Regions from separate parts of the Priestia veravalensis genome, predicted to be linked through region 1. Evidence: a T-box and tRNA genes for the amino acid it is inferred to sense, from the RefSeq annotation. Region 1 holds a T-box; the other holds one or more tRNA genes.
The links. The T-box of region 1 lies ahead of thrS (threonine--tRNA ligase). A T-box ahead of a tRNA ligase gene usually reads a tRNA of that ligase, here a tRNA-Thr.

Region 1 (16,096 bases):
CAATTTATATAGAAGAGGTGTACCAATGGCTGAGCAAAGAAATATCTACAATAAACATTTTGTTAACAAGCTGGCCCATTCGATAAAAGCAGCTTATTCTTCATTTTCAAAAGATGCTTTTATATCAGGTGTTTTTCATAAAGAGTGGGACAATCAATCATTAAAAGACAGAATGAGGCACATTACTATAATGCTACATAAGCATTTAGCTTTAGATTATCACGGAGCACTTGCTGTTTTATATAAAGTCGCCCCTGAATTTAAGGGACAGCTTGCTGGAATTACTTTTCCAGACTATGTAGAACAATATGGTTTGAACGAATGGGAAATGTCTATGGATGCGCTTGCTTTTTTCACGACCTACTCTACTTCAGAGTTTGCGGTTCGACCTTTTTTACTCAAAGATCAAAAACGCATGATGGAACAATTTTTAACATGGTCTACTCATGAAAATGAACACGTTCGCCGCCTTGCCAGTGAAGGCTGTCGTCCTCGCCTTCCTTGGGGAATATCTATTCCATCATTTAAACAAGACCCAAGGCCGGTGTTTCCCGTGTTAAATAACTTACTTCAAGATTCATCTTTGTATGTACGTAAAAGCGTCGCAAATAATTTAAATGATATTTCTAAAACGCATTCTGATCTTCTTTTAACTTTTACTGAGGCTAACCTTAATAAGCACCCACACACAGATTGGATTTTAAAACATGCATGTCGCACGCTATTGAAAAATGGCCATCCAAAAGTTCTACAGCTTTTTGGCTTTGACCAGAATCACCAAGTGACAATCTCAAATTTTCAACTTTCAGCTCCCGAAACAGCAATTGGAGGCTCTTTAACTTTTCAATTTGATCTATATGGCGAAACAGAAGAGAAAATTCGTATTGAATATGCAGTAGATTATGTAAAATCACGGGGTAATCGCACAAGAAAAGTGTTTAAGCTAGCAGAGTTTCAAGTCAAAAAGCATTTATCTAAACACTATGAAAGAAAGCTTTCCTTTAAAGACTTATCTACGCGTAAACACTATAGCGGGGTACACACCTTAACGATACTCATAAATGGTATTGAGATGAAATCTCTTGATTTTCATCTACAATAAAGAGTTTGGGACATAACAAAATGATGGCTTCTAAAAGACGAACACTAGCTGTTCCCATCTCTTTCCCGCAGGAGTCGAGTGCCCTACGCTCCATTCCACCCTGTTTCCAACATTGTTTTCACAATCATCCAAAAAACCTGAACGATTAAAAGTTATGAACTCTCAATCATTCAGGTATAGTAAAGACTGAACTACTTATGTCTCAGTCTCTTTCTTTTATTCTCCGCCTTCATAAACAAGCCAGTTTGAATCTGTAATTTGGGCGGATAAATTAATAATTCTATTTTTCACTCGACTTGCTTCAGCTCCTTGTAAAGGCGCTGGCTGATAGTTATTTCTTGAAGCTACTGATGAAATGCTAAATGGAATAACCTGAATTTCTTTTTTATCTGTTAGCTCTTCACCTTTCAAATGAAACGTTTGCTGAAAAACAAACGTATCTTTATCACTTGGATTGCGATTTCCACCAAACATAAAGTTTCCTAGACTATATACAATGAACTTCCCTTTATACTCTTCAATGCCTTGAACAACATGTGGATGATGTCCTAGAATTAAGTCTGCACCGTTATCGATCGTGTAGCGAGCTAGCTCTTGCTGAGTTTGTGTTGGCACAGGACTTTTTTCAATACCCCAATGGTAATGTACAATAACAATCTCTGCACCTTCTTTGCGTAAACGCTTTATGCCAGCCTTGACTTCTTTTTTGGCTGTTTCCACATTTGAATCCCAACCTTCATACCCAAGTGCACCAATCTTAACACCCTTAACCTCTGTTATGTACTCGTTATCATAACCAAAGTAACCGATATCATTTTCATCTAATGTTTTCATCGTATCCTCATACCCTTGATCTAGATAATCAAAAATATGATTATTTGCCAAGTTCACAGCTTCAATATTTCCTAACTTTAAGATATTAACGTAGGAAGGGTCCCCTTTAAAACGAAAGGTTTTTGCTGCTTTTTGCGTCGAGTTAGTTAACGTTGTTTCAAGATTAACGGTCGTAAAGTCATCGTTTTCAAATAAATCTTTAATATGTTCTACAAAGTAAGGTAAGCCATTTTTATCTGCTTCATGCGGAAACGACTGTTGATATGGAAAGCTTTCGTCTGTACCAATTGTAAAGTCTCCCGCTGCGCTAATTTTAATCGTTGTTTCTTTTTCATTCTTGACGGCCGCTGCTTTTTTCTCTTTAGCTTCTTCCTTTTTAGGTTGTTCTTTTTCCGTTGAAGCAACGTTGTTACTTGTAGGTTCTGAACGATCCATATTGGCAACGACAAAATAGCCAATGAGAATCAAAGTTAGAATAGTAAAAATCCCTCTTTTTTTCATCCGCCGGTATTTCTGTTTTCTCCCTGTTCTTTCCTCCATCTGACCGATTCCCCTTTATACCATATTCCCCAAAAATATATCATTTTTTTACAAAAAATGAATCTTTCTACCAACAGGATACTATAACCTTTTAGAAAAAACTAGGAATATATCAAAAAATCTAAATAAATGACTTTTTCAGATAAACTGTTTCTAAAAATTGATAGTTTCTCAATTGAAAACCATCTATGCATTATTTGTTATATATATAAATAATTATTTTAAATTCTTTTTCAAACGAAAGGGTCTGTTTTATCCCATTACGCTATACTAGAAAAATGAAAGGAGGATGTAAAATATGCCAAGAATTGAACTTTCTAGGGTTGGATTCACGCCTTTTCAACGGCTATTAGGTCACAATGTAGATATTATGAATAAATGGTGTGATTTAGGTGATGAGTTAGAAAGAACTCTTAGTCTATCAGCACAGCTAAAGGAAGAAGTAAGGCGCGTATTAGCTGAAAAAAATGGCTGCGCTTATTGTAAAGCAAAAGGTGCGCCAAATCGGAAACAACAAGATGAGAAAACCATGCTGGCGATTGCCTTTGCAGACGTTTTTTTAAAAGAAAAAGGAAGCGTTCCAGATACTGTCTTTGCCGTTTTAAAAGAGGCCTTTAGCGATAAGGAGATTAGCGAGCTTTGTGCTTTTATTTGTTTCACAACCGCTTCTCAATATTATGGAGCTATGCTAGACTTACAGCCATAAAAACTAACAGAGGTTGCATAATGCAACCTCTGTTAGTTTTTAAATGTTTGTTTTATATAACCTTTTCCATTTTTAATTTCTACCTTGGCGAAAGCACCGTTCACAAGCGTAAGCTGAGGAGGCATATGCCCAAAGTCAAGATCATATGCAATAGGTACTTCAAGCTCTTTTAAAAGGGCTTCATACACATCTTCAGCTGTATAGCCTCCGACTGGATGGTTAGCAGTGCTTCGACCAAAAAGTATACCGCTACAATAATCAAACCAACCTGCTAGCTTCATTTGAACGAGTGTACGCCTAAGGTCTGTAACTGATAGCTCACAGTTTTCAAAATACCAAACGAGCTTTTCACCCTGTAAAAACCTCTGCTGAAAGCTTTTAACATCCCCACATGGTGTGCCAATTGCATGACGGATTACGTCGATACATCCACCAAGTAACCTTCCTTCAATCACAAGCTCTTTGTTCCCAACCATTTTCCACTCGGTAGGTTCGGTTAAATGAAAGACGCAAGGAGATGGATTACTGTGCTGCCATTCTTTTTGAAAATAAGTAGAAGAGTACTGCGTAATACTCTTTCCTTCTTCAAGTTGTAATACTCGTTCCCACATCTTGGTCGTCTCATCCCAGTACTCGCCTCGCAAATCGACTAAATTTGGACCATGAGCTGTTGCAATACCGGTGTTTATGGTTAACGCAAATAGGAATAAGCTTGTATCAGAATAGCCTAAAACCCACTTTGGCTTAATTTCTTGAAATAAAAAGTGCTCAAAAATTTCAATCAAAAGCTCCCCACCCCAAGGCGGAATAATTAAATTTATTTCTTCGTTTTTGAGCATACTCATCAATTCATAAGCTCGCACTTTACCTGAAGCAGACTTTGCTTTTACCTGCGTCCAAACAGTTTGACCGCATTGAACCTTGTACCCACGCTCCTCCATTTTGTCACAAGCTGATTGAAACATCTTATGTAAAGCGTCTGGAACCCCCGAAGAAGGAGCGGTTACACCTATGGTAGCGTCATGCTTTAAACGCGGAAATTGAATCATTACTAGCACTCCTTTATTTCTCTCAGCCGAATATGTATTGTTCATCATACCATAATTAACTTTAACTGGGTTATTTTATCTTTATTTTCCTTTTTTTAAAAATCCCTCTTGACTTAAGGAAAATCCATCCATTATAATCATCCGTAAGCATTGATAAGGACATGAATAACTTTTCATTTCTACTCAGAGACTAGGGCCTTTGGCTGCGAGCCCTTTAGAAACAAAGTTGATTTACCACCTTTGAGCTATTGCGGGGAAATGCTTTGCAGACTATCCGTAATCGGGAAATCCGTTATCGTTTTTGAGCACGACGTTTTTTTGTCGTGAAATTAGGGTGGTACCACGACCGCACTCGTCCCTTCTTTTGGGATGAGTGCGTTTTTTTATACAATTTTATAGATGGCGTTGATAAGAATACGAATCTTCTTTTACCTTTTATCCAGAGACTGGGGCCTTTGGCTGTGAGCCCTTTAAAAGCAAAGTTGATTTACCATCTTTGAGCTATTGCGGGGAAATGCTTTGCAAACTATCCGTAATCGGGAGATCCGTTATCACTTTTGAGCACGACGCTTATTTGTCGTGAAATTAGGGTGGTACCACGACCGCACTCGTCCCTTCTTTTGGGATGAGTGCGTTTTTTTATTTAATTATTGGGAGGAAAAAACATGAAAAACGCAAAACTTGAAAAACAAAACCATCAGCAGTTAGGAAAAGAGCTTGAACTCTTTTTGACTCTGGAAGAAGCACCCGGCATGCCATTTTTCTTACCAAACGGCATGTCTATTCGAAACGAACTCGTTAACGATTGGAAACAAAAGCATATTCAAGCTGAATATGCGGAGATTCAAACACCCATTATGATGAAGCAACATTTATGGGAACAATCTGGACACTGGGACCACTATCAAGAAAATATGTATTTTTCAAACGTAGATGAACAGAGCTATGCCCTAAAGCCAATGAACTGCCCCGGCGCAATTTTATTGTTTAACAGCAAACGTAGAAGCTACCGAGAGCTTCCGGTTCGTTATGCTGAACTTGGACTCGTACACAGACATGAACTATCTGGATCTTTAAACGGTTTGTTTCGCGTTCGCTCATTTACGCAGGATGACGCACACTTATTTGTTACGCCTGCTCAAATCGAAGCAGAGCTTAATGGTGTCTTGAAGCTAGTTCATGAATTTTATGAACAGTTCGACTTTGAATATAAAGTTGAACTTTCAACACGCCCTGAAAAATACATGGGAGATTTAAGCATGTGGGAACAAGCGGAAGCGTCTCTTGAAAATGTCTTAAAAGCACGAGGATTAGCTTACGAAATTAATAGAGGAGACGGAGCGTTCTACGGACCTAAAATTGATTTTCATATTTTAGACTCCCTTGGCCGAAGCTGGCAGTGTGGAACAGTTCAACTCGATTTTCAAATGCCTGAAAAATTTGACTGCACATATATCGGAGAAGATAACACCCCTCATCGCCCAGTAATGATTCATCGCGCAGTTTACGGTTCAATCGAACGATTTATGGGTATTTTAATCGAGCATTACGGTGGAGACTTCCCTCTTTGGCTTGCACCTGTTCAAGTGAAAATTCTGCCGATTGCTGATGCTCATATAGACTACGCAAATGAAGTTGCACAGCGCTTACGTCAGCATGGAAGACGGGTTGAAGTTGATAGCCGAAAAGAAAAGATTGGCCTTAAAATTAGGGAAGCCACGCTAAGAAAAGCTCCTTATATCGTAATTATTGGCGATCAAGAAGTAGCGAATAGCAGCCTTGCTATTCGAAAACGCACGGATAATAGTCAGCACTCCCTAAAATTTGATGATTTTTTACTGGAGCTTGCACAAAATAGATAAAATAAAAGCGCTCAATATAACCATACTGAGCGCTTCCTTTTTTAAAACAACAGTTCCATCTGACGACTTTTAGTAGTAAATCCTATATTTTCATAAAATTGAATCGCGCGATCATTGAATTCTAATACGTTTAGTTCAATAGCATCTACTGACTTTTCTCTGCCATATTTAACGATTTTATTCATTAATAACTTACCAATTCCTTTGCTTTGATGATCCTCACTAATACCGATGCTTCGAATGAATAAAGTGCACCGGTTTTTTAAAATGGGATTAGTATCTCCTGCCTTTTTAAAATCAAGGATCACATATCCAACGACAGACTTCTCTCGATCTCGTACGACTAGTAATTCTGTTTCAGCCGATTCAAGCCATTGTTGATATTCACCACGGGACAAGGTTGAATCCTTCTTCTCATATAAATCAGGCCTTCCTTTAATATGAAGCTTCTGCACTTGATTTTTCAGCTCTGAAAATGATAAAAAATCACTTTCAACTGCCTTCATTACGGAATATAGATTCATAGATTTTTCTCCTTTATTTTATTTTCAAAAAATAATGTACGTAAACGAGATTACTGCCCAAACGTTTTGTAGGCTGTTGCATATACTTCTAAAGAAAAAGGAGGTATTGTTATGTATCAAAACCAACACGTATACACTGAGCACGATTTTCGCAGACCTTATGGCAGACCAGGCGGCTTCGGTCGTCCATTTGGCAGACCATTCGGACGTCCTTTCGGAGGACCATTTATCTTTGGAGCTCCGTTCTTAGGAGGATTAGCTGGCGGATTACTTGCTAGCTCTTTTTACGGCGGAGGATTCGGACCATACCCTTATCCACCATACCCTTACTACCCACCATATGGCTACTATTATTAAGAAGACATGGCTTATGCCATGTCTTTTTTTACCTATTAGTAAATTTATACTCCTAAAAAAACCGTTCCCATAATCATATATACAATAGGAAACAAGAACATAGCTATATTTCCAACAATTGCTCCTTTAGCAAAGCCACTTTCTTTTCTCTTATAGATAGATAGGGCTAGCCAAAAGCCAATGAAACTTAAGACTAGAGGAAAAAAAATGACGACTCCTTGAAGTTTCTCAAAAGTAACAACTCCTAGAAAGAAGTTTATAATTATGAAAAGCGGAATAATAAATAATAGATACGAAACGAATAGAATGACTGGTTTATTCATAAGCCCTCCTCCTACAGTTCAACTACCTTCATTAATACCTCGTATCGCGTATATGGTGAAAATGAGGCTTTAAGTGCCTGCTTTGCTCCCTGAACTGCTTGATCAACGTGATGTTTTTCAGCAACTGATACCTTTGCAGCTGTTTCCTGCGTGTATTTATCAAGAACATTCATTTCCTTTTTGGTCTCAATCCATTCGCCATCTACATATAATCCATATTGCTTTACGCTTGCCGTATTTACTATGTCTCCCATTCACCCAAATGTTTATTATCTCGTTAATTCAATATCATAATGGTACTTATCACTACGAAACTTTGTGGTTGTAAATTCAATAGGCTTATCATCAAAACCAAAGCTCAACCTTGTCATTTCCAAGAGCGCTTCTCCCGCTCGAATGCCTAATAAATCAGCTTCGTAAATGATAAACGATAACCACCTGGTCTATGACTCACTCGGAAAATCGTTACTTCTCCAGCTTTTAAGCCAAAGTCCATTGCCAAGCCAATCTTTCTGTTAGGATGAACACCAGCTGTGGCTCCAGTATCTGGACGAGCTAACGAATAAGCACCAGCTCCACAGTGCCAAAATACAGCTGAATTTTTCTCTTCGTCAATGTGAACCAAGTCTCCCAAATACGGGGCGTTTCCTTTTGCTAATTCTCTTAAGATAAACATGGAAATTGATCCATCAATATCAGATTCACATGATGTTACCATTCCATCCTCTGTGAACTGAGACAGAGTTGAGCACGATCTACTTCTCCAACCCACTCTGACTTTGAAATAGTAATGCATTCTTTAAATGCTTTTTGCAAATCTATTTTCTTTAAAGTAACACCAAGTGCTTGATGCAGCTCATCTTCATCAGCTTGTGAGAAGAAGAAACCAGGTGGAATTCCTGCGCTTTTTAATCTATGTATTGATGTTTTTATTTTCATTCATTTCATTACAAAAATAAACCGTACATCCAATATTATCTTTATGATCTTTTACCAGCGTATCTTTAGAAAATGAGCGAATCGAACGATAAATGAGCCAATCTCCTGCACCACCACCAACCAATAATGTCGAGAGAGCTACAAGCATGCCGTTGCCAACTAGCATCCCTATAACGAGGGGTACAAATCCTGTTAGAATTACAGGCAGCAACAGTGCCATGCGAAAAGCACGCATTGAAATGGGGACCTTACAGTGTGCGTAACAAACCATATACTTCCAAATAAAACCAAACTTTAAATCTGTTAGCTTGACCTTCCCAAACCACAAAAAACCAACTCCATGAAGCAGTTCATGAAGAAAAATTAATAGAAAATAAAAACCGATAAACTTAAGCAGGGACATAAGAGTAATGGTAAACTCTAACCCCCAGAACCATGTGTAAACAACCGTACTAAGCAATACAATTCCTATTGTGTAATAAGAGGCTTTTCTATTAACACCCTTAGGATCTAAAACGATTGAAACTTCCTTCCCCAAAAAATTCACACCTTTCCATTTAACAACAATAAAAACGTATATAAGAACTTATTTTCAGCATAATGAATCCTTGGTGAAAGACTGCATATGATATAGCAAGTCCATATTAAGGAGGTGTCTCTAATAGAAAGTTGGTTAAACGTTATTGCCAATGTAGTTTTTCCAATTGCGGTCGCTTTTTATTTACTCATTAAAAGATTGATAATTTCACAAAGATTATCAACCGTATTGCCACTATCATTGAAGAGCAAAAAAAGGACGAGCAGTAAAACGTACAAGCTTTCCATTTTCAAATGTTCAAAGAAACTGCCAACTAGATTATGATACTAGGTGGCATCTTTTTTAATTCCTTGAAAAGTAGTTTGTACATCTCCAACCCCTGGAAGAGCAGATAAAATGACTTGATCTCTGTGATAGGTTAAAACATCTAAGTCGCCATCTAGCCATAGTGGAGCATCTAAGTCAAAGTAATGAATATTTGGATGTGCTGCTGCAAAGTGTGCTGCCGCTCCTACAGAAAAACAAGGTTCCATCATGCTACCAATCATACAACCCACACCGTTTGCTTCTGCAATACTCGCAATTTTCCATGCTTCGTTTATTCCCCCGCACTTCATAAGCTTAATATTTAATAAATCTACATAGCGCCCTGCGACAAGCTTTAACGCGTCCTTTACTGAAAACAAGCTTTCATCTGCCATAATAAGTGTAGAAACCCGATTAGTTACAAACTTTAGGCCATCTAAATCATAGGAAGGAACTGGCTGTTCAATAAACTCAATGTTAAAGTTTCTACTTTCCATCTCATGAATAATCTGCACTGCTTGTTTCGCACGCCAACCTTGATTTGCATCTAAACGAAGCTTTATGTATGAAGGAATAGCTTCGTGAATTTTCTGTATGCGTTCAATATCTAACTCTGGATTCGCCCCAACCTTTATTTTAAGTACTTGAAAGCCGTCAGCTACAGCTGATTTAGCAGCTTTCGTCATCTTCTCTGGAGTGTCTACACCAATGGTCATACAGGTGGAAAGTGTTTTTTTACCCCCTAAGTAAGTATGAAGCGGAACTTCTATTAATCTACTATATGCGTCATGAAGAGCAATATCAGCAGCAGCTTTAGCACTAGTATTTCCTACACAGCAAGACTGTACGCTTTGAAGTAACAGTTGAAATTCTTTAACATCTCTTCCAATTATCGCAGCTTTAATAGGCCCTTTAAGAGCTGCTAAAATGCTCTCTAACGAATCACCTGTAATCACATACGTTGGGGCAGCCGCTCCTCTACCCGTTATTCCATTTTCTAACGTAATAATCACTTCAACGCTTTCAATTTCTGTGGCTGTTCGGAGCGCTGTTTTAAATGGTACTTTTAACGGAATAGTTTCATGCTTTACTTCAAGGTTTTTAATAATCATTTGGCACACTCCCACTTTTTAATCCAAAATTATTACTTGTGTTTGCGTTTTTCCCACATACTTATAGGTAAGAGCTACTCGTTCAATTGGTTTGCTATGAGTAATTTTTAACATATATCTTTTACTGGAAGGCTCTATCTTCTTATGCACCTCTTGTAGCGTTAGCTGTTGATCAATCTGATCTGATAAGTTGATCACTTCGTTCGCTTTTATTTGCTCAAGTTCTAGCCCACTTGGATGTGCTTGATTATTTACTTGTATAGCTATGAGATAAACTGAGCTAATAGAGCTTTCATTATCTAACTCGATTGCCACTGTTTTTTTATTGTGAGGAAAAGTTGTAATGGTTCCTATTTGAAGAGATTCACCCTTTCTTATATATATGAACCCTATAACAACTCCTACCATTAGAAAAAAGATTCCGCTCAACATAAGCTACTTTTTCATTTCCCTTTCCCTTCTTCAACGAATACCATATGAGGTTCTGTTTCTTTATAATAGCGAAGTCTGTCTTCTAACGTGCCCGTACGTACTTCAAACTTATGCCCGTCTGGGTCCGTGAAATAAATTGACTCTCTATCACGCTCATCCCTTGTTCTTCCTTTTAAAATTGGTACATGATAAGCCGCTAGTTTTGCCTCAAAACATTTTAAATCTCCAGCTTTAATTGAAAACGCAAAATGGGTATAGGAATCGTGAATTTCATTTCTTTGAATATGTTTCTCTTCATTTAACGCTATCCATAAACCATTTAAATCCAAATAAGCTGTGGCTGTGCCAGTAACAAGAAGATTAGCACCTAGAACCTGCTTATAAAAACCGATTGACTGAGCTAAATTAGATACTGAAAAGCAGCAGTGATTTATTCCTTGAATCATGTTGTCCTCCACCTTTTGTCTAGATAGTAGAACCACTAACTATATACATATACTACCATATCATTTTCATTTTTATCTTATTATTTTAAATTTTCTTCCTATTTTTGTATACTAAATACGTAATTTATACAAAGGATGGTGTCTCATGTTTTTTAGTAAAGAGAGAGAAAAGGAAGTCATTAATTGGCTAGAAGCACATTCATATCGTCTAGCTGAGCCTATAGATTGTGCTTCTCAAGACTTTTCATTTTTAAAGTCAGTTATTCAAGATAAACGAATTGTCTGGCTTGGTGAAAATGGGCACTTCATTCGTGAACACACCATGTTAAAAGAAAAGATAATTTCATTCTTGCATAAAGAGATGGGTTTTAACGTATTGGCATTCGAAAGTGGCCTTGCTGAAGCATACGGAGCAAATGAATTGAAAGAAGCGTCAACACCAGAAGCTTTCATGAAAAATAGTATTTATTCTTTATGGGCAACAGAAGATACCGAGCCCCTTTTTCATCTATTAAAAAGACAAGATTTTCGTTTAGCTGGAATTGATATAAATCCTTCTTCAATCCCTGACACCTTTTTAAGATTTGTAGCAAAATTACAGCCATTCGTTACAGAAGAACAGCTACAAGCATTTGAATTTATTGAACGAGGTGCATATGAGTGGTACTACAAAATTGGTCAATATACAGCGGCACGAAAAAAAGTACCAAACGATGTGCTGCAGCTCTTTAAACATTTTAAAGAACAAGCAATCACAAAGGCTAACGATCTGATAAAATCAATTCAATTTCACCTTCTTAATGAACGAGAACAAGCTAAAGAAACTTATCTACACGTCATGCAGCGTTCGTTAGCTAACCGCTTATATTTTCTGAATCACCTGACAGAAGATCATCGCACTTATAAAAAAGTGCGTGAACAGCGACTTTGTGAAAATGTTGAATGGCTGTGCAATGAACTTTATCCAAATGAAAAAATCATCATTTGGGCTCATAACATGCATATTTTTAAAAATTTCCGTTCGTTCTTTTCAAAGTTTGAACCAATGGGCTCTAAGATATCAAAAACCCTTCAAAATGACTCTTACTATATGGGTCTGTTTATGTATGAAGGCGAAACTATAACAGATACGGGTCAAGCTTATAAACTAAGCAAGCCACCTAAAAAAAGTTTGGAAGACTACCTCTCTAAGGTGAATTCACCTACTACGTTTGTAGATTTTTCTCAACTACAAAAGCAACGGGAAAACGAATGGATATTCAAAAAAACAGTTTTCTTAGATAGCGGAACCATGCAAACATTAATTACGCCCCGCGAACAAATGGATGGAGCTCTTTTTGTGCAAAAAGTTTCACCTCCTCCATTCAAAAAAGAAGGTGAGAAATAACAAAGCAAATGTTCAAAAAGACAAAATCTCTTTACGTTGTCTGAACTCGTTCCCAACATTGTTTTCACAATTAAAACAACCTGAACGATTAAAGTTCCTTCCTTTTAATCGTTCAGGTTTATCATTAGCTGAATTCCTTATGTTCCACCCTATCTTCTAAATCTTCATTTTCTGCAAACGCAGCGCATTTAACACAACGGATACAGAGCTGAACGCCATAGCTGCTCCGGCTAACCACGGTGCCAAAAATCCGATTGCGGCAATTGGAATTCCAATGGTATTGTAGCCGAATGCCCAAAAGAGATTTTGTTTAATGTTACGCATTGTTGCTTTACTCATTTGCAAAGCATGAACGATACTTGTAAGGTCACCTCTCATAAGCGTTAAGTCTGCTGCTTCAATCGCGACGTCTGTGCCGGTTCCAATGGCCATTCCAACGTCCGCCACTGCTAGAGCCGGTGCATCGTTTAAGCCGTCACCAACCATTGCCACTTTTGCCCCTTGAGCCTGCAGCTTTTGAATTTCGGCTGCTTTTCCTTCTGGTAATACTTCAGCAAGCACATGATGAATTCCCACTTCATTAGCGATAGCATTCGCTGTTTGCTTATTATCACCTGTAATCATCACAACGTGAAGTCCCATTTCTTTTAGGTCCTTAATAGCTTTTGCTGACGTTTCTTTAACCGTATCAGCAACTGCTACAAACCCTGCATATTCACTGTTTAAAGCAATTAGCATAACCGTTTTCCCCTGAGACTCAATTTCTGAAATGAGTGATTCAACACCCGCAACTTCAATACCAGAATCAGACATAAGCTTTCTCGTACCAACTAAAATTTCCTCATCCTCTATAATCGCTTTTATACCATGCCCAGGTATTGCTTCAAAAGCTGAAATTTTTAGCAAACTAAGATTTTGTTCAGAAGCCTTTTTGACAATTGCGCGTGCTAATGGATGCTCAGACTGACTTTCAGCAGAGGCAACAAGCTGTAGAAGCTTTTCTTTATCTCCAGCATTTTCTGTCACAACATCCGTTACTTCTGGCTCACCCTTTGTCACGGTACCAGTTTTGTCTAACACGATGGTATCTACTTCATGAGCTGCTTCTAGATGCTCACCGCCTTTAAATAAAACACCTAGCTCGGCTGCTCGACCTGATCCCGCCATAATTGACGTTGGGGTAGCTAGACCTAATGCACAAGGGCAGGCAATTACAAGTACAGCAATCATTTTTTCAAGCGCTGAAGCAAAGTCACTAGGATCAAGCACCATATACCAAACAAAAAACGTAACGATTGCTATTGCTACAACAATGGGAACAAAAATACCTGAAATATGGTCAGCCACGCGTTGAATAGGGGCTTTAGAACCTTGTGCGCTTTCCACAACTCTTATAATTTGTGCAAGGGCTGTTTCTTTTCCCACTTTTGTTGCTTTTACTTTTAAAAAGCCATTTTTGTTCACTGTGGCTCCCGTCACATCATCACCAACCGATTTTTCAACTGGAATACTTTCTCCTGTTAGCATGGACTCATCAATTGCAGATTGTCCTTCTATTACCTCACCGTCTACTGGAATTTTTTCGCCTGGCTTCACATAAACAACGTCTCCATGCTTCACTTCTTCAATAGGGATTTCAACCTGTTGGCCTTTTCGCTCTACAACCGCTGTTTTTGCTTGTAAACTTAAAAGCGTTCGAATTGCCTCTGAAGAACGCCCTTTTGCTTTGGCTTCAAATAATTTCCCAAGTAAAACAAGCGTAATTAAGATTGCGCTTGTTTCATAATAAAGTTCAATCATATGGGCATTTGAACCAATGGACTGGATCGACAAATAAACGCTGTAAAAGTAAGCCGCACTCGTTCCTAAAGCCACAAGAACATCCATATTCGCACTTTTATTCCTTAGCGCTTTATAGGCTCCAACATAAAACTGTCCACCAATAAGAAATTGAACTGGCGTAGCAAGGGCCAGTTGAAACCATGGATTTAAAAACATTGGCGGTACAGGAATAAAGGCCGTAAAGGAAAAGTGACTAACCATCGCCCAAAGCAGCGGTATGCTTAATATTGCTGCAATTAAAAATTTGAGTTCTTGCTGATTGGTTACTTTTTCACGGATATTTTCGTTTTTTTCAGCCTTTAAAGACGCACCGTATCCTAATTTTTCAATTCTATTAATGATGGTAGATAGATCAATTTGTTCTTCATTATATTTTAGAGTTGCCGTTTCTAATGCAAGATTCACGTTTACATGAGCAATTCCCTGTTGCTTTCCTAATACCTTTTCGATTCTGCTTGAACAAGCTGCACAGGTCATCCCGGTTATGTCTAGTTCTTCTGTTTCATAAATGACATCATATCCTAGATTCTGCACTTTTTCTTCAAAAACGCGTGGCTGAACTACTTCAGGTGTATAGCGAATTGTTGCTTTTTCTAATGCAAGGTTAACAGCTGCATCTTCAACGCCATCTAGTTTCTTCAAACTTTTTTCAATACGGTTTGCACAAGCTGAACACGTCATACCTGCTATGCGTAGCGTAATGTCTTTTTGACTTTTCATAAAACCCCTCCTCATATACCATGTGTAGGTATATTACTTTTTAAAAGAGAACGTGCGAAGTTATTCGCACGCTTTCTTACGCTACGTCATAGCCTTGATCATCAATTGATTCTTTAATCGTTTCAAGGCTGACTTTACTTTCATCATATTCAACTTCAACCGTTGCTGATTCTAAATTAACCTGTACACTTTTTACACCTCTTAACTCTGATAGTGCACCTTCAACTGCTTTTACACAATGCCCACATGACATACCTTGTACTGATAATACTGTTTGTTCCATCTTTTCCAGCTCCTTTTTATTTCATTAAGCGTTTAATCGTTGTTAGTAATTCATCTAGTACTTCATCGTCACCTTCCTGCACTCTTTCGACCACACAGTGCTTCAAATGACCTTCTAATAAAATTTTGCTTACGCCATTTAAAGCTGATTGAACAGCTGATATTTGCGTAATGACATCATCACAATACGTATCCTTATCAATCAGACCCTTGATTCCTCGAATTTGACCTTCAATTCGATTAAGCCGACTCGTTAAGTTTTTCTTAACTTTTGGAGAATGATGACTTCGTCGTACAGTACCAGAATGACACTCTACCTTCATTTCAGACTCATGGCTTTCTTCCATTCAAAAACCACCTTTCATATTTCATATTATAATGTACCCCCCTACCCTATGTAAAGTGTTATGCAAAATGAAAAGGAACTGAGACATAACTAAATGATTCATTTCGGGAGACGAATCATGACGTTTCTAACCTAGTTAGGTTGTCTGAACACGTTCGTTCCATTTCACTCTTTTTTTTAAAAATTTTTCCGAATCAACAAAAAACCCAAACTATGAGAAGAGATAACTCTCAATAGTTCGGGTTTATAACTAGCTGAAATACTTATGTCCCAGCCTCTTTTATAAATAAGCTTATTTTTTTAGTTTATCCCAAGTGCTTTCAAATGATTTAAACAGTTCTTCTTCCGTTACTTGACCGCCCACATACTCTTGAAGTGAGGCACCAAATTCTTCTTTCACACCATCTGGGAACTTCATAAACTGCCACGGCATTGTTTTTCCTTCTTCA
Region 2 (16,096 bases), on a different contig from region 1:
GTACACTAATTCCTAATCCGTGACCTAGTCGATGTGGAAAGTATTCTCCGTATCCCGCTTCCGAAATAAGGTTACGCGCAATCATGTCTAAGTCCCCAATTCTTGTACCGGGCTTTGATGCAGATAAAGCAGCTTCTAACGCCTTATTAACCGTCTCATACATATGCTGTTGTTTTTCAGTAATTTCGCCAAATACCACTGTTCGCGTAATATCTGAACAATATCCATCTAACACAACGCCTAAGTCAAATAAGACCATGTCACCTTTTTTTAGTGTACGTAGCCCAGGATTGCCATGAGGATCACCCGTTTTTTCTCCAAATAACACCATCGTAGAAAACGACATCTCGCGAATACCTTTTCGCTTTAATTCATATTCAATTTTAGCAAGAACGTCCATTTCCGTAACGCCTTCTTTTAAAGCAGATACACCTACTTCAACACCATAATCAGCGAGAGCTGCTGCTTCTTGTAAAATGTCAATTTCAGCTTGCGTTTTCACTACCCTTAATTCGTTCATTTTTTCTTCTACGCTTTCAAATACAACATCTTGATACAATGTTTTTAACTCTTCACTTCGCAGGAAAGATAGCTGCTCTTTTTCCACTGCTAAACGACCAATATTATTAATTTCTCTTTTATGTAATGCGGCACGAATTAGCTCCCAAGGGTTTTCATGATCTTCATATCCAACAACATCATATTTCCACCCTGCACTTTTTGCTTGATTAACTTCCATAAAAGGACAAACAAGTACAGGTTCAGTATTTGGAAATACAAATAGGCCTAAAAGTCGTTCATGCGGATCCGTATAAAAATTTGTTAAATAAAATACATTTTCTGTTGAAGAAATAAATGCAGCATCATAGCTTTTTTCAGAAAGCCAAGAAGCCACGTTGCTTAAGCGTTCATTCATCGCATATAACTTCCTTTCTTAATCTTTTAAAGTTATTATACCATAATTTCACTACTTTCTCGACTAGTGAAACAACGTCTTTAGGCACAAAAGAAATTCTAGTTTATATACTATTTTGTACTGATTCGCTAGGTTGAATAATTACTTTTTTAAGCCATTGATTATTATACTGATAAATAAGATGGTAATCCCCTCCGGTAAAATATTGCTCCTGGAACATCTCTTGGTTTTTTAAAAATCCAGGGTCACCAATAAAATAATGTCCTTCGTTTAACCTAAATGTTTGAATAAACGAACTTATTCCTTCTTCATCTACATCATCATCAATGACTATTTCAACCGAGTTGCCATTGCTATGAAAATCAAATTCACCTGTTTGATTAAGCCGTACGACTGGTACATTAAACTCGCCTACTGTCAAAAATTGTTTCATTCCCTTCAAAACTTCAGATTCATGATCATCAAATAACAGGTAGTAGTTAAACTTATCCCCATCTGCCTGAAGTATGTTTGCAATTAGCTCAAAATGCTCTTTGCTTTGCTCATCATCAAACATGACAACGAATGACTCGTGATAAGATACCATTTGAAAAGGCGTCATTATCTTCTCTTTAAATCGTAGCATCAATTGTTCACAGCGCTTTCCCGTCACTTTTGCTCCTTTAATTGTTCCCACTCCATATGTTTTCCAGTGTGAAACAGCTTTTTGTGGAATAACGACTATATTTGAAGATGATACGTATAAGCTCATTTCCCCATCTCCTTTGCCATTCTGCATTTTTTCACCTTTTACTAATTAGAGACTTTTGGCTCATTCACCTGCAAAAAACGTATAAATTCATTAAAACCTTTTTGTTTGCTTTAATCTTACAGAATACATACCTAGATACACACCTAGCTTTTACGATTAAAATGGCTAATACTTGCTAATCATAGAATGTGATGGTAATTTTATATAAGAATATAATTGCTATACTTTTCAATTACTTTAAAATGATAGGTGAGAATATTGGAACAACGTGAACATCGCAAACGACATAAACAGAGAAAGAAAAAGCGAATGAGAAGATTTTTTCTTTTTTGCTCTGTAGTACTGATTGCTTTAGCTGGATATGTTTTTTATCAATATCAACAAGGGTTGGCTGAAGCAGACGGCGACTTTCAAAAAGATGGACAATTTGAATTTAACGGTAAAAGCGCCAATTTAGATACTATGAACGTTCTTCTTTTAGGGATTGATTCGCGTGGGGAAGAACATTCACGTGCTGATACAATTATGATTGCGCACTATGACAAGGATAATAACCAGCCAAAGATTGTATCTCTTATGCGAGATAGTTATGTAGATATCCCCGGGTATGGAAAAAATAAAATCAATGCAGCATATGCATTTGGGGGACCTGAGCTTTTGCGCAAAACAATAAAGGAAAATTTCGGTATCGATGTGAATTACTATGCGGTAGTAGATTTTAAAGGCTTCTCAAAAGTTGTAGATACAATTGCTCCAAATGGTATTGAAGTTGATATTAACCAAAGAATGTCCCATGGTATCGGGATGACCTTAGAACCGGGAAAGCAGACGCTTCACGGTGAAGAGCTATTAGGCTATGTGCGATTTAGACATGATAGTCAAAGTGACTTTGGACGGGTTCAAAGACAGCAAGAAGTTTTAGGTAAACTTACAGAAGAAGCGTTATCGCTTCAAACAATAGCTAAAGCACCTAAGTTATGGGGAATTATTGATCCCTATGTGGATACAAATGTACCTCCAAAGACCTTCGTATCTATAGGAAAAGATTTCTTACTTGGAAGCTCAAATGAACTTGATTCGCTTCGCATCCCTGTTGACGGTGCATTTATCAATGAACGTGTTTCAGGAGCAGGCGCTGTACTACGATTAGATTTAGAAAAGAACAGGCAGGAAATTCAAACATTCTTAGATTAAAAAGACCCAAAAAGCAGACAGTTTTCTGCTTTTTGGGTCTTTTTTTTATGTTCATACATATATTAGTTACGCTACGGAAACACGACAACGAAATCCGTGTCTACTGGAGGGACCAATGTGAAACTATATCAATATGCTCAGCGTAAAACTGATTCTATGCTTTATCAGTCTTATCATTTCAACACCATTCTTTCTCAGACGGGAGATGTAAAAATAAATTACATTTCATTAGCACCTTATGATTACGCGCCTAAAACTGAAGCCACGATTCCCAAACTACTCTTAATTATAAGCGGAGAAGGATGGATTGCTAACAGTGAAGGTCGAATTTATGTTAATTTCGGAGAAGCTGTATTTTGGAAAGCCGGTGAATACGTTGAATTTGGTAGCGCGGATGGAATGACCTGTATTAGTATTGAAGGCTTCGAAATTTCTCCAGACACGTGGCTACAAGTACTACATAAAGGTACGACCTCATCATAAAGAAAGCCGAGTCATTGCTCGGCTTTCAATTAATTTCAGTCTGATACTAACCCCTTTTTAACCAAGAACTTGCGGGCTACCTCTTCTGCTGTTTTCCCTTCAGCATTGACTTCATAATTCATTTTACGCATTTCTTCATCATTGATTTTCCCTGCTAGCTTATTGAGAATCTCCTTTAACTCAGGATGCTCTTTTAACGTTTCTGCTCTTAAGACAGGCGCACCTTGATAAGGGGGAAAGAACTTTTCATCATCTTCTAGAACTGCTAAATCATACTGTTCAATTTCTGGGTCTGTTGCATATGCATCCAATAAATTAATATCACCTGTTTGAACTGCATTATAGCGAAGCTTTGGTTCCATCGTTTTAACATTGTTTAACGCTAAGCCATACTCTTTTTGAAGACCTGCATATCCATCTTCTCGATCCTTAAATTCAAGGGTAAAGCCAGCCTTTACTTGATCAGCCACGTTTGTTAAGTCTGAAATAGTTTTGACGTTATTTTGCTCTGCAAACTCTTTTGTTACTGTTAATGTATACGTGTTATTAAAAGCCATCGGTTGAAGATAGACTAAATCAAATTCTTCCTTTAATCCTACTTTGGCTTGTTCGTATACTTCACTGGCATCTTTACTATTAGGTTGCTCTTTTAAATGCGTAACAAGCGCTGTTCCAGTATATTCTGGGTAAATATCAATTTCTTTATTACGAAGAGCTTCAAATACAAAAACTGTTTTTCCCAATGACGAACGTAAGTCTACTTTCATATTCGTTTCGTCTTCAATTAACTGTTTATACATATTAATTAAAACATCTGGTTCTGCACCAAGTTTCCCACCTATTACAAGATCTGGCTCAGTTGCTTTCATAGCTATAAACGGGGATGCAAGAATTAATACTAAAATAGCAATCATAATGATAGGACGTTTTTTCGAACCCTTCTTTGAAGAATTTTCAATTGTTCGAAGAACCACGTCAAAGACAATTGCTAATAGTGCTGCTGGAATAGCACCTAATAAAATAAGAGCATTATCACTTCGGTCAATTCCTAATAGAATTAAGCTACCTAATCCACCTGCACCAATTAATGCAACGATGGTTGCTGTTCCGATGATCAAGACCATCGCTGTACGAATACCAGCCATAATAACTGGAAGAGCCAAGGGTAGCTCGACTTTTATCAGTCGCCTAAATGAATTCATTCCCATCGCTCTTGCTGCTTCAATTAAAGATGGGTCTACTTCTTTAATTCCTGTATATGTATTACGAACAATTGGTAATAAAGCATAGAGAAATAAAGCAATAACAGCGGGAACGGTTCCTATTCCTACTACTGGAATTAATAACCCTAATAAAGCTAATGAAGGAATCGTTTGTAGAACAGCCGTTACGCCGATAATAGGCTCAGCAATTCGCTCATGCCTGGTTAAGTACAGGCCAAGAGGTACGGAAATTAATACTGCAATTAATAGCGCTAGTACGGAAATTTGAACATGTTCAAGCAGTGCTTGAACAAGCGCATCTCCCCTTTGTTCTAACAAAGTAGTTAAGCCATTCATTATACCACCGCTCCTTCTTTTGATCTATTAGACAAGAAGGCAAGGATGTTTTTGCTCGTTACAATACCAATTTTTTTTGAACCTTTATAAACACCAACACAATCGTGCTTTTGTAAAAGCTCTACAGCTTCGCCAATAGATGCAGATGATTTTAAATGTACAGGAGCTTCAATCTTTTCAAAATCTTGCTGATTTGTTTCATTAACAAATACTTCTAATGGTTGAAGCAATACGCTTCCCTGATTACCGATAAATGATTTTACGAAATCATTTTTAGGGTTTTGAACAAACTCTTTTGGTGTGCCAATTTGAACTACTTCCCCATCTTTCATTAAACAGATACGATCTCCAAGAGTCATGGCTTCGCTAATATCATGCGTAACAAAGACGAATGTCTTTTTTATCTTTTCTTTTAAAGCTAAAACGTCCTGCTGCAGCTGATCACGACTTAGCGGGTCTAGTGCACTGAAAGGTTCGTCCATAAGAATAACAGGAGGATCGGCTGCGAGAGCTCTAGCTACACCAATGCGCTGCTGTTGCCCACCTGAGAGCTCAAAAGGCTTGCGGTTTCGGTATTGCTTCGGGTCCAGTCCAACCAGTTCCAAGAGTTCATCTACACGCTTTTTGATTTTATTCTTTTTCCACCCCTTCATCTCAGGTACTACCGCGATGTTTTCCGCAATGGTCATATGAGGAAATAAAGCAATTTGCTGGAGGACATACCCAATTTCCCAGCGCAGCTCATTAATGTTGTAATCCGTTACTTTTTTATCCGCTATGTATAAATCACCACTAGTCACATCATGAAGACGATTAATCATTTTAAGCGTCGTTGTTTTCCCACATCCACTAGGACCAATAAGAACAAAAAACTCCCCTTGCCTTATTTCTAAATTAATGTCTTTGACAGCTGTGGTGCCATCTTCATACTGCTTTGAAACATTTTTAAATGTGATCAAATTTAGATGCACTCCTCGTTCAGTTTTTATCGATAACCTCTTTTACCCTAGTTTTCTTTCCATTAAACATTTTTACATTTTATCTATTTTTAGGAAAATAAATACTTTGATGAGTACAAAAAAACGAGACCCTCAAAAGGTCCTCGTTTTACTACACGTATTATGCTAGCGACAGGGATTGAACCTGCGACCTCTTGCTTACCATGCAAGTGCTCTACCTACTGAGCTACGCCAGCGTCAATCGTAATTATATCATATTTTTCTATTCTTTGAAACATTTTATTTCATTTATTATCCAAAATGTATCTATCTGATTCACTATAATCTACAAAAATTCAAATGAATGTAAGAATATCTAACAATAAAAATGAGAATTTTCTAAAAATGAGTTACACTGGTAAAACATTCAAGAAACTAGAAAGGAAGAAGATAAATGGACCAACAACAAACGCTTAAAAAATCTCCCCCAAAAACACCTTATCCGCGTGACTGTACGTTTAGCAAGGAGGATTGGACGACTCTTTCGACCTATTGGTATCCCATCGCACAAGCAGCTGAGGTAAACGAAAAGCCGCTTAGCGTTAAGCTATTAGATGTCAATTTAGTTGTATATCGCACTAAAAAACAAGTTGTCGTAGCTCGAGACCTCTGCGTTCATCGTGGCACTCCCCTTAGTATGGGTTGGGTAGAAGAGGAGGAAATTGTATGTCCTTATCACGGATTTCGCTATAACACAGAAGGAGCTTGTACATCGATACCAGCGCATCCTGATGCAAATATATCTCCTCGCCTCTGCATGACGGTTTACCCTGTTATCGAGCAATTTGGACTCATTTGGACATCGTTAACAGGCGAAATGGATAACATTCCACAGTTTCAGGCTTGGGATGACCCTGACTTTCAACAAATTGTTTGTCCTAGCTTTGATATAGGGGGTTCGGCAGGTCGACAGATGGAAGGCTTTTTGGATGTTGCACATTTTGCCTGGGTTCATACGGATACATTTGGCGATCGAAACAATGCCTTTGTTCCCAGATATAAGGTTGATAAAACAGACTATGGTTTAAACGTGGAATACTTAAGCACTGTAAGCAATTACTCTAAAGAACAAGCACACTTAAATCCAGAAAACTTTAAATGGCTGCGGGTATTTGACGTGTACCCACCTTTCACTGCTACACTAAAAGTTTATTTTCCTGAAGGTGGCCAGCTTTGGATTATGAATGCGGTTTGTCCAGTTTCCGCTCGTGAAACGCGCTTATTTGTACCTATTGCTCGCAACTTTGACAAAGATTCTCCTGTTGAAGGTGTTTATGACTTTAACCTTCGGGTATTCGATGAAGATCGCGAAATGGTTGAAAACCAAAAGCCCGAAGATCTCCCTCTTGATTTACAAATGGAAGCTCATATCGCAGCTGACCAAACATCCATTGCTTATCGAAAGCTACTAAAATCAATGGGGCTAAGCTTTATTTATACAAGTTAATTAAAAACGCGTCAGGCTAAAACTTGACGCGTTTTTATTACTCATATTTAATTCGAGCATACATGCATAAATCAACAAACATCCCTTTTGACTTTTCAACTTTTCGCAGAGTTCCCTCATACTGAAAATGATTTTTCTCTAGTAAATGAATGGACGCCTTGTTTGCTGGCTCTACTTTAGCCGATACCCTAACCATATCAAGGCTCACAAAACCATAATGAACCAATTGTTGAACTACCTCTGAACCATATCCTTGTCCCCAAAATACTTCGTCTATTTCATAGCCAATTTCTACATGCTGGTTATGAGTATCTATTTGATTAAATCCGCATGAACCAATAATCTTTGCTTGCTCTTTATGAAAGATTGTGTAGCGTAGTGCTTTTTGTTCCTTCGCTAGATTCTGTAGAAAAGCAATCATTTCCCTTGCTTGCTTTTCATCACAAAAAGAATCAATATTCATGAATTCAGTAACTTTTTGATTAGACCAAATTTTAAAAAGCTCCGGTGCGTGCTCAAGTTGGATTGGGGTTAGACAAATACGTTCACCTTGAAGAGATTGCCACATAACTCCTCATTCTCCTTTCAAGACTCATCATACTTTTTCACTATACAACGAACATATTCATAAAAAAAGGTAAGGTTCACTTATAAGTGAACCTTACCTTTTTTATTTTATTTAGCAAACTGTTCTCTTTTAACAGCTTGTTGGTCTTGTGTAACTCCGCTAACTGTTACTCGCTTCATAAAGAGCGATAAGACTAATGCCACCACTATAAGTATCGATGAAATTAAAAATGAATCATTGATCCCTTCAACCATGGCCTGCAGTCCAATTTGCTGTTGCAAATCAGCCGTTGGTGCAACGGCTCCATTACTCATTGCCTCTTTTGCTAATTCTTCTGCATGAAATTCTGTGCGGTTAGACATAACCGTTACAAGTAAAGCTGAACCAATAGCTCCTGACACTTGTTGTAACGTATTATTCATCGCTGTGCCGTGCGGATTAAATTGCTGTGGAAGCTGATTTAATCCGTTTGTCATAATGGGCATCATAACCATTGACATACCAAACATACGAGCCGTGTATAGGATAATTAGCTCCGTATATGTAGTTGTCAATGATAATTGACTAAACATATACGTCGTAACACCTGTGATAGCTAACCCAATTACAGCTAGCACGCGTGCGCCAAATTTATCAAACAGCTTGCCTGTAATTGGAGACATAATCCCCATCACTAAGGCTCCCGGTAATAACAATAATCCTGAATCTAAGGGCGAAATCCCTCGAGCACTCTGTACGTACATTGGTAGCAATAGCATTGCAGAGAATAATGCCATCGTAATAACAATTGAGATGGCAGATGACAATGCAAACATTGGATATTTAAAGATACGAAACTCTAGCATTGGTTTTTCAAGCTTAAACTGGCGAGTAATAAATAAAACCAACCCAATTACTCCAACGATAATCGTTCCGTATACTTCTAGTGATCCCCAGCCTTTATCTCCAGCTGAACTAAACCCGTACAGTAAACCACCAAATCCAAATACCGAAAGAATTAAAGAAAGCTTATCTAACTGAATATCTACCTTTTCTTTTTGATCTTTCAACAAGAAAAATGCTAATACAAGAACAACAAATGCAATTGGCGTCACAACGTGAAATAGCATTCTCCAGTCATAATGCTCAATTAACCATCCTGAAAGAGTTGGGCCGATTGCAGGTGCAAAAATCATCACCAATCCAAAAATACCCATTGCTCCCCCGCGCTTTTCAATTGGAAAGCTCGTTAACAGCACATTCATTAATAGCGGCATCATAATAGCTGCTCCTGATGCTTGAATAACACGTGCAGCTAACAATACTCCAAATTCCGGCGCTACTCCAGCTACTACTGTACCCGTTGTAAAAAGAGCCATCGCTGTTAAAAACAAGCCACGGACCGAGTATCGTTGAATTAAAAAAGCAGTGGTTGGAATCATGATACCATTGACAAGCATATAACCTGTCGTTAACCACTGAACGGTTGATGTTGTTACTCCTAACTCATTTTTTATAGATGGTAAAGCAATGTTTAATAATGTCTCATTAAGTAATGAAATAAATGCTCCTATAAGTAAAATACCAATAATTCCATATGGTGGTTTTTTTGTAGTTTGCATAAAGTTCCTCCTCTCACTAAACCGTAAGTATATTTTTTTATACTATAAGTTCACATATTGTATATTATACCTTCAGTTCATTTTTTGCAACAAAAAAAAGCTGTGATTTTAAAAGAGTTTGTGTAAACGTTTTTTCTCTTGTATCATAAATAAATAGACAGCTAGTACACTTTTATTGCAGGTGATGAAATGAATAAAAAACAAGAATTGATGCTAAAGAGCGCTCATAAGCTCTTTGTTGAAAAAGGATTCCAAGCAACATCTATACAAGATATCGTTGAAGATAGCGGCATTTCAAAAGGTACGTTTTATAATTACTTTTCGTCTAAGAATGAGCTAGTCATTAAAATTTTCGAGTCGGTTTATGATGAGTTAGAAACCAAAAGAAATGAATTTTTAATTGGCCAAAACCGTTCAGACTTAGATATATTCATTAAGCAAATTGAACTTCAGGTACAAATGCACCATCAAAATCAATTGTTTACACTATTTGAAGAGATTTTCTTTTCGAATAACGCTGAGCTAAAGGAGCATTTTAAACAAGCTCAGCTTTACGAATTACACTGGCTTTACAATCGATTAATTGACTTATTTGGCTCAGATAAAAAAGCTTACTTACTGGACTGCGCCATTATGTTTTTAGGCATTCTACACCGCAACTTTCACTACAGCGTCATGGCACACCATAACCAAATTGACGCACCTAAAATCATTCGTTATACCGTCGACCGATTAGTTCATCTAGTGAAAAATGTCTCTACTAGCCAAGAAATGCTTTTTGATCCTGACTTGCTAACACAGTGGATTCCTTTTCACAATCATTCTCCTCAAACAACAGAACAAAAGATTCGAGCCTCTATCTTATTAGTAACAAAAGAAGCGGAAGATGCTGATGATGTAGACAAGCCAAAAATTATTGAATTACTAACATTCTTACAAGAAGAGCTTATTCGTCAGCCTCAAATACGCTCGTTTGTCATTAGCAGTACTTTGCATGCTTTAAGCGAAACAGTAGTCGGTACATCAGAGGAGTTTAAACAGTTAAAAAACCTTATTCAACTCTTAATTGAAGAACAAAAAGAGCCACCTATGTAGGTAGCTCTTTTGTTTATTTTAAAGGCTTATTATTTTTAATATTTAATCCTAAGCCAAACGGGTATAGCGTTTCGCCTTTATTTGTGACAGAAGGAATAGCTACGGGAAGCTTTCCTTTTGGATCAGAAGCTCCAAAAATGGTTTTAACACCCGCTGGAATATTTGGCTGACGATAGCGTCCATTCGTGTATCCTTTAAAACCGTACACCGCCAAAACAGCATTAGCTTCTTCAAAATTTGCTATGTCATAAGGATTTCGCACACTGATTAATACAAACTTTTTACTCTGTGATTGACTGTAATTCATAACGGCTCTTGGGAAAGCTGTTGCCCATTTGGATGAATCTTGAATTGTGTCATCAATTACCCCATCGTTCACTGCCGGGTCATTTTTCACTATATATGAACCTGTGATAACATAATCAGCTTCATTTATCTTCTCTTTAGTTTCCTCTGTAAACGTCTTATTTTCAAATTCTAAACGTTCTACATCTACTGACTTAATCCTTTTTTTATCTATTAGCTCTTGAATTGTGCGCGCCATTGCATCCGTCTGGTCTTTGAAAGGGGCAACCACCAATACTTTTTCATGTTTTTTAGGTTTAAATGGCAAAGTACGCTTTTCATTTTTTAGTAATGTCACCGCTTCTTCTGCCATTTTTTCTTCTGCTTTTACATGCTCCTTGTTTCCTACTACCCTTAGAGCATTTTTCACTTTTTTATCTACATTTTGATCAGTTGCTTCGTAAATGCCTCTCTTTATTTTCAAATCAATAATTCGTTCGGCAGAGTCATTGATCTCAGCCATTGGAATTTCTCCACTATGGACTGCGTTTATTACTCCGCTATAAACATCCTCTAAATTCTTTTCCATTTCAATAGAGTTGACTTGAGCGGGCATAAGTGCAATATCTACGCCAGCATTAATAGCCATAATAACAGCCTCTTCTTGGCCGAAATTATCCGAAATAGCTTTCATATTTAATGCATCTGTAACTACAATTCCATTGTATCCAAGCTCTTTTCGTAAAAGATCGGTTATAATCCCTCTCGATAATGTAGCTGGAACCGTAATTTGTTGACCATCCTTTTTACTTGTATACGTTGTGTCATCGAGGGCTGGAAATTGTAGATGCGCCGTCATAATCATGTCTACACCTGCATCCATCGCTTGTTTAAAAGGATAAAGTTCCACTTCATCTAAGCGCTTTTTATCATGTGATACAACAGGTAAACCGTAATGGCTATCTACCGCGGTATCTCCATGTCCTGGGAAATGCTTGGCTGCCGTTGCAATATTTTGTTTTTGTAATCCTTTAATTGTTTGAACACCTAATTTTGCTACTAACTTTGGGTCTGAGCTAAATGACCGGACACCAATCACCGGGTTTCCTGGGTTATTATTCACATCAATCGTCGGAGAAAAATTTACGTTAATGCCCAAAGAGGACAGCTCTTTACCGATAATCTCTCCAGTTTTATATGCATTTCGTTCTCTTCTAGTAGCACCAAGCGCCATATTTCCTGGCAGATTGGTTCCCGACTGTAGCCTTGTAACAATTCCACCTTCTTGATCGATTGTAACAAGAAGAGGAATATCTTCACTGGCACTTTGCAAACCATTAACCAATCGAACTGTTTGTTCAGTATCTACCACGTTTTCAGCGAACAAGATTACGCCGCCAATATGGTATTTTTTTATAATACTTCCTACTTCATCATTCATTTCAGTAAATCCAACAGCCATTTTATCCCCTTGCTTCTTCCAGTTACGAAAATCTGGCATCAGCATTTGACCAACTTTTTCTTCTAGCGTCATTTCTGAAACAATGCTTTTAGCATCAAGCGTTTCTTCTGCTGATACTAAAGGAGTCTTAAATGGGATAAGGATTGAGGTAGCTAAAGCTGCTACAAGCCCTACAGACATCACTTTTTTCATAAAATCCCTCTCCTTTTCATTTTATTTATAAAGTAAATATCCTTTTCGCAACTTTTGAAATTCGTTTATCTCCGGCTTCCACTCTGCGACAATTTCTTGAATTGACTTTCCACTTTCAATGCTTTCCCTAACTGAATTATTGCCCGCTAGCAAATCAAAGAATGGTTTATTTCCAGCGTTAAACGCAAAGTGGTTTGGGTATAAATCATGAATAGTTTTTACAATTGCTACCCCTGTTTTAACAGGTTCATATGTTGATTCATTAATTACGTGAATTTCAATTCCTCCTGAAAGTTTGCCACTATGCTTAGAGAAAGAAGGAGTGAAATAGGATGGACGAAACGTCACGCCTGGAAGTGCAAGTTTATTGAGCTCTTCAGCTAAATTACCTCCGTTAATAAAAGGTGCTCCAATGGTTTCAAATGGCTTAGTTGTTCCTCTTCCCTCTGAAACATTTGTACCCTCAATTAACGAAGCTCCCGGATATACAAGCGCTGTATCTGCTGTTGGCATGTTTGGTGAGGGAGCAACCCATTCTGTAGGCAAATCTTTTGCTGTCATTGATCGTTTCCAGCCTTTCATTTTGACTACGTTTAAATCAGCTCCAATATTAAACTCTTGATTAAATAATTGTGCTAATTCACCTACTGTCATACCGTGACGAATTGGAATAGGATACATGCCAACAAATGAAGTATACTCCTCTTGTAAAACCGGTCCTTCTATCTTCTGACCACCTAAGGGATTCGGTCGATCTAGAACAACGATAGGAATGTTATTTTCTTTTGCAGCTTCCATTGCGTAGGCCATTGTATAAATATAAGTGTAAAAGCGAGTTCCTACATCTTGAATATCAAAAACCAGCACTTCAACACCCTTTAGCATTTCAGGCGTTGGCTTTTTAGTTGGACCATACAAACTGTACACAGGAAGCCCCGTTTTTTGATCAATATAGAACTCTACGTGCTGACCAGCTTGAGCATCTCCTCTCACTCCATGTTCTGGTCCGTATAGTGAGACAAGATCAAAAGCTTTATGTTCATTAAAAATATCAACAATACTTTTAAGCTCTTGATTAACACCTGTTGGGTTTGTAATGAGTCCTACTTTTTTTCCTTCTAAAAGTTGTAACTCATCTTCTAAAAGAACTTCAACACCTAACTTAAAACTCTGTTTCTTCCCAGGTCCCTTTGCTTCACTGGGTGAAGTGAAAAAAGGTACTGCTATACTAACTAAAAGAACAGCTATTAAAACTCCCATTGACCATCTCTTCATTTATAATCCGCTCCATTTCGTTTATAGTTTGAAATGGTTCCTTCTCATGCTGCAGAGTATAAAATGTCTAAAAAGGATACCTATTAGGTTTTGCAAATAAAAATCTTTTATTCTCTTATTAACCTGAGACTATAGGCTTGCTGAGCAAGTTCTAATAACTCTATATCTTCTGGATGAATATGTCCTATTACGTTAACTCGCTCATCAGCCGGCAAGTCATTCAAACCAATGTGAACTTCACCTTGGTATCTTCCATACCGCTCATTGTCCATCGTAATGGTTCCTCGCGGTCGCCTAATTGTTTGACTTGGCTTTATGCTCTGACTTGTACGCGTTCCTTGTAATCGCACAACGTCTCGTGAGCGATCAGGACGTAGTTGGTATGTACATGCTGGCAGCGTTTCCGTCACCATACGAAGAGTTAATATCCTATGCTTATTCCAATCGGCTAACGCATTTACTATCTCTTCATTGAATTCAGGATCTCCAATATAAATACTGCTAATCCCTTCTTCGACTAGACAGACTGCTGCTAACAGCGTGTTTGTGGTACGATGCTGTTCTAAAGTAGGTAACCCTTCAAACAAAGGTCCTCGTTTTTCTTTTTGCCCTGCCACAAACGCAATGATTGGAATCTGCTGTTGAAAAAACATGTGATTTTGCTGTCGAAAAAACACTTCATCCAATCCCGTTTCACGTCTTGGATAAAAGTTGTGCCATCCAACTAACTGATTTGCTTCTATGCCTGCTGTAACCAACGCAGTAAGAAAACTTTCTGACACTGTACTGGCATTAACAGCTAACTTAAAAAACTGAGAAAGGTAAATAATATCTTCTACTTCAAACCCATCGTCTAACCGAATACCCGTTACGCCTAAGGTGACTAAATCTTCTAATTGAGGAATCTGCAGATGAATAGGTGTATGTTTAGAAACATCAGCATAAACTTCCATTTCATGCTGTTTTGCTACTTGCAGTAAATGTTTAGCTTTTTGAGCAAGATGGCCTGTTTCTTCAGGAATGTGAAGCGAGGTAAACGCTCGCTTCACACCTTTTTTACTTGCTTCCATAATTCTTTGTTCAGCGAACTGATCGTTTAAATAAAAAGAAATACCTATCAATCGAACTCTCCTGCCATTTCATCTTTAAATCCAAATCCGTATGTGAATAAAAATCCTGCTATATATGCAATCAATAATCCAACTAGATATAAAATAATTTGATGTGCATGAACAAGGAACGTTAACGGTAACCCTGAAACCCCTACCGCAACAGTTGCAATATTAAAATATGCTTGGAAAGCACCTCCAACTCCAGCACCTAAACAAGCCGTTAAGAACGGTCGTCCTAGTGGCAGTGTTACTCCAAAGATAAGTGGTTCACCAATTCCTAACATTCCTGAAGGTAACGCTCCACCAATTGCTCGTTTTAAACGTTTTTTCTTTGTCTTTGCATAAATAGCAAAAGCGGCTCCTACTTGACCCGCTCCGCCCATCGCAAGAATAGGTAATAAAGGGTCATCCCCGATTGAATTGATGAGTTCTAAGTGGACAGGCGTTAACCCTTGATGTAGTCCCGTTACAACAAGCGGTAAGAATGCTGCCCCTAGTACAAAGCCAGCCACAATCCCTCCTAAGTCAAGCACGCTCAGTAACCCTTTTGTAATTAAATCTGAAATGAATCCTCCAAGAGGCATAAAGACGATATACGTAACAATTCCAGTAACAAGAAGAGCTACAGTAGGTGTTACAATAACATCCAAAGATTGAGGTACAAACGGTCGAACTTTTTTCTCAACAATGGCAATAAAAATAGCGGCAAATAATACGCCAATTAAACCGCCTCGACCAGGCAATAACGCTTCTCCAAAAAGCTGAATGTCTCCCACCGCTGGATTTATAACTAAAATACCAGCCAGACCTCCTAAAGCTGGTGATCCACCAAACTCTTTTGCTGCGTTAATCCCAACTAAGATACCTAGATAAGCAAATAAACCGCTTCCAATAGCTGTTAGAATTAAAGCCAGCTGTGAATCTGCTGCTAACCACTCTGCCTGCACAACTGACTTTGTAATTCCTGTAATTAATCCAGAGGCTACAAGAGCTGGAATTAATGGAATAAAAATACTTGCGATTCTTCGTAAAAACAGCTTAAACGGTGTTTGATTTTTTGCTTTTAGTTCACTCTTCTTTTGAGCAGCTCGTTCGCTTAAATCAAGACCACCAGCTTCATCTATCAGCTGACCAAATGCTTCTGTTACCACCGTAACT

Region 2: it has a tRNA-Thr gene. The T-box ahead of thrS (threonine--tRNA ligase) is inferred to sense a tRNA for this amino acid. The anticodon was not compared.

The regions. Positions count from the first base shown of each region.
Region 1 covers NZ_KQ758658.1:21,031-37,126, forward strand. The annotation lists gene AS180_RS13005 (DNA alkylation repair protein) at 26-1,102, shown strand; gene AS180_RS23245 (hypothetical protein) at 1,056-1,196, opposite strand; gene AS180_RS13010 (CapA family protein) at 1,319-2,476, opposite strand; gene AS180_RS13015 (carboxymuconolactone decarboxylase family protein) at 2,775-3,182, shown strand; gene AS180_RS13020 (S66 family peptidase) at 3,215-4,231, opposite strand; T-box leader at 4,373-4,594, shown strand; gene thrS (threonine--tRNA ligase) at 4,897-6,093, shown strand; gene AS180_RS13030 (GNAT family N-acetyltransferase) at 6,135-6,617, opposite strand; gene AS180_RS13035 (hypothetical protein) at 6,729-6,974, shown strand; gene AS180_RS13040 (hypothetical protein) at 7,019-7,297, opposite strand; gene AS180_RS13045 (aldehyde dehydrogenase family protein) at 7,309-7,551, opposite strand; gene AS180_RS24065 (hypothetical protein) at 7,567-7,668, opposite strand; gene AS180_RS23580 (hypothetical protein) at 7,698-8,015, opposite strand; gene AS180_RS23585 (hypothetical protein) at 8,009-8,236, opposite strand; gene AS180_RS13060 (DUF3267 domain-containing protein) at 8,211-8,774, opposite strand; gene AS180_RS13065 (dipeptide epimerase) at 9,101-10,192, opposite strand; gene AS180_RS13070 (hypothetical protein) at 10,211-10,600, opposite strand; gene fosB (metallothiol transferase FosB) at 10,636-11,070, opposite strand; gene AS180_RS13080 (erythromycin esterase family protein) at 11,216-12,457, shown strand; gene AS180_RS13085 (heavy metal translocating P-type ATPase) at 12,614-15,019, opposite strand; gene copZ (copper chaperone CopZ) at 15,096-15,302, opposite strand; gene AS180_RS13095 (metal-sensitive transcriptional regulator) at 15,319-15,648, opposite strand; gene AS180_RS13100 (ABC transporter substrate-binding protein) at 15,940-16,096, opposite strand, start outside.
Region 2 covers NZ_KQ758664.1:12,340-28,435, forward strand. The annotation lists gene AS180_RS14190 (M24 family metallopeptidase) at 1-916, opposite strand, end outside; gene AS180_RS14195 (hypothetical protein) at 1,020-1,667, opposite strand; gene AS180_RS14200 (LCP family protein) at 1,977-2,861, shown strand; gene AS180_RS14205 (hypothetical protein) at 2,979-3,344, shown strand; gene AS180_RS14210 (ABC transporter permease/substrate-binding protein) at 3,380-4,903, opposite strand; gene AS180_RS14215 (ABC transporter ATP-binding protein) at 4,903-5,862, opposite strand; tRNA gene AS180_RS14220 (tRNA-Thr) at 6,026-6,098, opposite strand; gene AS180_RS14225 (aromatic ring-hydroxylating oxygenase subunit alpha) at 6,296-7,348, shown strand; gene AS180_RS14230 (GNAT family N-acetyltransferase) at 7,386-7,916, opposite strand; gene AS180_RS14235 (DHA2 family efflux MFS transporter permease subunit) at 8,024-9,517, opposite strand; gene AS180_RS14240 (TetR/AcrR family transcriptional regulator) at 9,707-10,612, shown strand; gene AS180_RS14245 (glycoside hydrolase family 3 protein) at 10,626-12,551, opposite strand; gene AS180_RS14250 (exo-beta-N-acetylmuramidase NamZ family protein) at 12,573-13,826, opposite strand; gene AS180_RS14255 (MupG family TIM beta-alpha barrel fold protein) at 13,934-14,947, opposite strand; gene AS180_RS14260 (PTS transporter subunit EIIC) at 14,944-16,096, opposite strand, start outside.